2 regions of the Fictibacillus halophilus genome follow, and region 2 is predicted to be linked to the other one. Evidence: riboswitches for the same ligand, from Rfam matches in the RefSeq annotation. Region 2 holds a riboswitch; the other holds the start of a gene.
The links. A riboswitch is a leader RNA that binds a small molecule or an ion and turns the genes downstream of it on or off. The one in region 2 is predicted to bind S-adenosylmethionine.

Region 1 (3,130 bases), 2.2 Mb from region 2:
AAAAAAGCAAGAATCTCAACAAGAACTCGATACGACGTTCACGCTCCTCGTTGACTGCTCTGCGTCCATGTTCAACAAGATGGAAGAGACGCAAAAAGGGATCGTGCTTTTTCATGAAACGTTAAAAGCTCTTCGGATACCGCATTCGGTAGTTGGCTTTTGGGAAGATGCAGCAGATGCTTCAACGAACGATCAGCCGAACTATTTTCATGAAGTGATCTCCTATCGCAACTCTCTGCATCAATCAGGAGCACCGATCATACAGCTCGAACCGCAAGAAGATAACCGTGACGGATATTCAATCAGACGTATGGGTGAAGAACTGGCTAAACGTCCAGAGCAACAGAAAGTCTTACTTGTTTTCTCAGACGGAGAACCAGCGGCTTTTGATTATGAATCGCATGGAGTACTTGATACACACGAAGCGGTCACCCGTACACGAAAGCTTGGGATCGAGACGATCGGGATGTTTATCGCGAACGGAGAGATCACAGAGGAAGAAGAGAAGTTGATGCAGAACATCTATGGGCCGCAAAACGTAGTTGTGCCAAGTGCTTCAGAGCTTGTCGACTATCTGATGCCCGTACTTCGTAAGCTGCTTTTTAAATCGCTATAAAACGCCAAAACGCCTGGGGGCAGCAAACCCCGAGGCGTTTTTTTATGTATGTATCAATACTCCAATAGCTTCAGCCAAGCAAAGATTACTCCAACAAACCCTGTGTAGCTAAAGATTTTGACAGACCATTCTGGTAAGGCTGTTCGAAGCAGGCTTGAGAAAATGCCGACCACAATGATTGCGGCAATTAAGATGTAAATGGAAATGATATCGAACGGAATACGAAAAGACAGCCATTGTTCCATCGCCAAACCTCCCTAGTAAGGATAATATCGGTCAAAATGCCTATACATGAAGAACAATTTACGAAAAAAAGTCGAATTTTTACGTTTCGAAAATCAGAATAGGAAAGGAGGAACATCGGGCACCGCAAACAGGGCAAACGCATATAGTATTACATATTCGTGTGTTAGGAGTGAATGATGTGAATCAACGTGTAGTAGACGTCATTTTAGCAGAAGCAGAAGAAGAATATTTAGCAAATAATAAAGATGGTACCACGTTTGCTGCAGAACTCGCCTTACTCGCCTCAACGCTTGTGACCGCGGGGGATTTCTTAGCAACGTTCAGTGCAGCGATCGCTCTCAGACAAGTGTATATCGATCAAGCACAGGACCTAAAAGACCAGCAAGAACAAGAAGCTCAGATGAAAGACATCCAAGATCAAATTACGGCGTTAAAAAATGAGATTAAAATGCTGAGGGGAAGAAAGTAAACAATTTTCCCCTCTATTTCTTATGAGATCAATCATACTCTTTCTTTTTCCACTCATCCTCAGGCATCTCAAACTCATCGCTCGAAAATCGTTCTTCTTTAAACGGATCGCCATACATATGAAAGCCGTTCTGCTCCCAAAAGCCTGGCTGATCCTCTTCCAAGAACTCGAACTTGCGAATCCACTTGGCACTTTTCCAAAAATAAAGATGAGGAACAATTAGGCGAAGCGGAAATCCATGCTTGTCCGTTAAGGGCTTGCCGTCAAACGAGTGCGCAAGAATAACATCATCGCGTAACAGATCTGCAAGCGGAACATTCGTCGTATAATCGTAATCAGCGTGGACCATTACATACTTTGCTTTTGGATCCACATCAAAATGCTTTAAAAAGTCCGTAAATTTAACACCTTCAAACGCATTGTCGAACCGTGACCATCTTGTCACACAGTGAATATCACGGACTACTGTCATTTGAGGCATCTTCATGATGTCTTCAAAACTAAATTCGACACGTTTTCCTACGAGTCCTTCTACAGATAACGACCATTTTTTCATATCGTAAACAGGAACTTCTCCTTCATGAAGGATGGGGAACTTTTTTGTTTCAACCTGCCCAGGAGGCAAGCGGTCATCCAGTTTTTCATCGGCTTCTGGGACACGCATCTTTTTAATGCGGTCCGCTTTGTTAAGGTCCATACATGAACATCCTTTCTTTACTTGTGAAAAAGTTATTGCTGAATCTCAAGATGCTTTTGGATGCGGTTGATTTCCGCTCCAGGTTGCTCGCTTTCCGCGGAGTGTGCGGTGAGCCTCTTAGCGCATTGCGCTGTTAAGAGTCTCACCTGTCTAGCTACAGTGGCTAACCCCTCGAGGTCAAAAGTCAAACGGTCATAAAGGCAAACAAACGCCTTCCTAGTCCGTTCGCCTTTTGCTTGTCGGGGCTGGACGAGCCACTTTCACTTTTGGGACTGTCCCACTGATCCCGCAGGACAAGGAAGGCTTCGGCAGCGACACATCGCACGAAGAAAATTTGAAGTTCAATTTTCGAGGAGTCTCACACCTTCCGCTCCAATCAACTATCTATGAAGTTAATGATAGAGCAGCATCCAACAAAAAAACGCCCTCTTTTTTTAAAAAAAGAGGACGAATGGTTCTGTTCACATCCTCTTATCTTTCAGTCTGTAAAACTGTTAGATGTAGCACCGTGCCTAACAAAATAGGTGGTTGCCGGGCTTCATAGGGCTAATTCCCTCCGCCTGCTCGAAATAAGAGACCGATAAATCGGCTTTAAACGATATTAAAAGTTACAACTATTATACAATCCGTACATGAAAAATCAACTTAGAAAAGAATCAGCAACAAAAGACATCTCACGAGAAATACCAAGATACAGTACGACAACGCCAAAAACCGCTGTACTGATTAAGAAAAAGTAAACGATTTTTTCTTCCGCTTCTTTTTCACTCTGCCTTTTTTCTGATTCCGTCGACTCACTCTTGCCAGAGCCTTGAGACGTTTTTTTCTTTTGCTTACCCTTACCAAGACCAAACATAGCTAAAATCCTCCGCTCTTTACAGCTGTTTCTGTTTACAGTTTTTCAATAATGAGCGGATTCTAAACAAAAAAACCTCTAGAAGTCTTAAAATATAAGACTTCTAGAGGTTTTGAAATTGTAATGACTATTGCTGAACGGCTTTTGCTGCATTCACACGACCGTTTTGGAACAGCGTGCCAGTGCCTGTTACAGGATCTGCCGTATCCTCAAGTGCTGCTCGAATTTGTGAAGCGTTCTTACCTT
Region 2 (3,130 bases):
GAAAATAAAATTCGTGAAGCGGTTGAACAGCACCATCCTGATACAATCGTTCTGCCAGAACTATGGGATACCGGATATGACCTAACCCGCTTAGATGAGATTAGCGATCACAATGGCGTAAAAGCGAAACAATGGTTAAGCTCCTTATCAAAAGAGCTTAATATCAATATTGTCGGAGGGTCTATCGCATACCGTGAAGAGGACTTAGTCTATAATACATCTCTGACTTACAACCGTAACGGTGAACAGATCGGCACCTACTCAAAAGCTCATCTGATCACACTGATGGAAGAAGAGAAATATATCTCGCCAGGAAAAAACAATACGCTGTTTACAATTGACGGTAATCTCTCCACTCTTTCTATCTGTTATGACATTCGATTTCCTGAATGGATTCGCGCACCGTTCTTAAACGGGGCTAAGATCTTATTCGTTCCCGCCGAATGGCCGATTCAAAGACAATCTCATTGGCGTGCCTTGCTTATCGCACGTGCTATAGAGAATCAATGTTATGTGATTGCTTGTAACCGTGTAGGAAGCGATCCTAAAAACACGTTTGCTGGTCAATCATTGGTTATCGACCCGTGGGGAGATATCATCGCTGAAGGTTCTGTGCACGATGAGGAGATCATCACAGCTGAGATCTTTCCTGAATTAGTAGACGATGTCCGTGTAAAGGTTCCTGTTTTTAACGACCGTCGAACAGATCTGTATTAAATCCATTTTAAAAATTTAGTGTTGACAGATCTTAACTTAACGTTGTAGTATAACGATTATGAATTGCGTGAATATTGTTGCGCATTGAAAAATCAAATAATTTTGGTCTCTTATCAAGAGCAGGTGGAGGGATATGGCCCGATGAAACCCAGCAACCGACCGTAATACCATTGCAAGATGGGGCGCCCGCATTATATGGGGAGCCGCTGATTAAGTTCAGCGCATGGCACGGTGCTAATTCCGGCGAAACATTTTGTTTTGCTAAGATAAGAGGCGCGGAAAATGATCATTCCGAGCCTCTTTTCTTATACGAAAAGAGGCTCTTTTTATTTGTAAAAAACTTTCCGGGGGGAACAAAAAATGAGCGTACAAGTAAGACCTACATACGAACCGTTAAACGAACTGACAGTCCTTGATGTGGTAAAACCTTTAGATTTTTTTGATGCATCCGAACAAAACCAACTGCATGTTAGAGAGATTGGAGATGGCAACTTAAACCTTGTTTTTCATATAGAAAGCGCAACTTCCAAAAAAGCATTGATCGTCAAACAAGCACTTCCTTACGCAAAAGTGGTTGGAGAAAGCTGGCCGCTCACACTAGATCGGGCCCGAATCGAGAGCGATGCTTTATTAAAAGAAGCTGAATCCGTTCCTCACTTAGTTCCGAAGGTTTTATTTTCAGATTCAGCACTTGCTGTCACAGTTATGGAAGATTTGTCTGATCATGTCATCCTTCGAAAAGGGCTTATTGAAGGACAAATTTACCCACAACTTGCTGAAGACATTGGAACGTTTGCTGCTAAAACAGCTTTTTACTCTAGCGATTTCTATCTGCATCCGTTTGAGAAAAAAGAACAAGTGAGAAAATTTTCAAATCCCGAACTTTGTAAAATCACGGAAGACTTAGTGTTCACAGATCCTTTTTTCAACATCGAAACGAACGACTTCCCTGCTGAACTTCAACCTGATGTTGATCGAATTTGGAACGACAAAGAGCTTTTAAAAGAAGTGGCTCAACTACGACTAGCCTTCTTAACAAAAGCTGAAGTTCTTCTTCACGGAGATCTGCATTCTGGAAGTATTTTTGTGAAAAGTGATTCAACTAAAGTGATCGATCCAGAATTTGCGTTCTACGGACCAGCAGGATTTGATATCGCTCACTTCATAGCTAACCTTGCACTTAATCACCTCTCTCAAAATGCTCATGCAAAAGAGCCGTTTCATCGTGACTCTATACAGTCTTATCTTTTACAAACGATTGAAAAGACGTGGGAAACATACAGAGAAACGTTCACACAGCTTTGGAACGAGAAAGCGACTGATCCTTTTGCTAAGACTGAAGGTGTACTTGAGAGCTTCTTGCAAAAAACGTTCCAAGAAGCGATTGGTTTTGCTGGATGTGAAATCATTAGAAGAACGATAGGACTTGCACATGTGGCGGATCTAGACTCTATTTCAAAAAGAGAGGTCGAGCTCTTTTATAAAAAAACAGCTCTTGAGTTAGGTGCAAAACTTATTAAGAATCAAAGAAAACTTACAAACATCACAGAACTTACTGACTGGATTAGAGGTGCTTAAAACATGACTGTAGCTGAAAAGTGGGTCCCTTCTGTTAGATACAGAGGTGACCATCTTCTTATATTAGATCAACAACAACTTCCCCATCACACGGTCTACTTAAACGTAACCACGATAGAACACGTGTGGGACGCAATTTCTAAGCTTAAAGTTCGAGGCGCACCAGCGATCGGAATCGCAGCAGCATTCGGACTCGCACTTTGGAGTAATTCCGAAAAAGAGATTGATCATGCTTTGTTTTTAAATCAATTGCAAAAACAAAGAGATTACTTAGCCTCCTCTCGCCCGACAGCTGTTAATTTATTTTGGGCTTTAGACCGTGTTGTGGCATCTGCCGAACGATCCGCTTCTGTAGAAGAAGCGAAAAAAAACATTGAAGCTGAAGCACTTTTAATTCAAGAAGAAGACGAGAATACTTGCAGAAAGATCGGTGAGTACGCCTTATCGCTACTTCAAGACGGAGATGCTGTGATGACGATCTGTAATGCAGGTGCCATCGCTACAAGCAAATATGGTACAGCTTTAGCACCTTTTCATCTTGCAAAAGAACAAGGCTGGAACCTATCTGTCTACGCGAACGAAACTCGTCCCGTCTTACAAGGATCTCGTTTAACAGCATGGGAGCTGCAAGCAAACGATATTGATGTGACATTGATCACAGATAATATGGCAGCCCACACGCTAAAAACAAAGAATATTAAAGCGGTGATCGTTGGATGTGACCGAGTGGCAGCAAATGGCGATACAGCTAACAAGATTGGAACTTTTGGTCTTGCTCTTCAAGCAAAAGCGCTTGGTATTCCCTTTTATGTTGCTTGTCCTCTCTCTACATTGG

Region 1: it holds a riboswitch for S-adenosylmethionine, as region 2 does, so the genes downstream of both, I5J82_RS15430 (sulfite oxidase-like oxidoreductase) here and mtnK (S-methyl-5-thioribose kinase) in region 2, are expected to answer to the same signal.

Annotation. Positions count from the first base shown of each region.
Region 1 is NZ_JAEACF010000001.1:3,020,061-3,023,190, reverse strand. It holds gene I5J82_RS15445 (vWA domain-containing protein) at 1-616, shown strand, start outside; gene I5J82_RS15440 (hypothetical protein) at 670-861, opposite strand; gene I5J82_RS15435 (hypothetical protein) at 1,041-1,331, shown strand; gene I5J82_RS15430 (sulfite oxidase-like oxidoreductase) at 1,360-2,028, opposite strand; SAM riboswitch class I at 2,497-2,604, opposite strand; gene I5J82_RS15425 (hypothetical protein) at 2,669-2,884, opposite strand; gene I5J82_RS15420 (S8 family peptidase) at 3,012-3,130, opposite strand, start outside.
Region 2 is NZ_JAEACF010000001.1:821,346-824,475, reverse strand. It holds gene I5J82_RS04350 (carbon-nitrogen family hydrolase) at 1-717, shown strand, start outside; SAM riboswitch class I at 825-990, shown strand; gene mtnK (S-methyl-5-thioribose kinase) at 1,078-2,295, shown strand; gene mtnA (S-methyl-5-thioribose-1-phosphate isomerase) at 2,299-3,130, shown strand, end outside.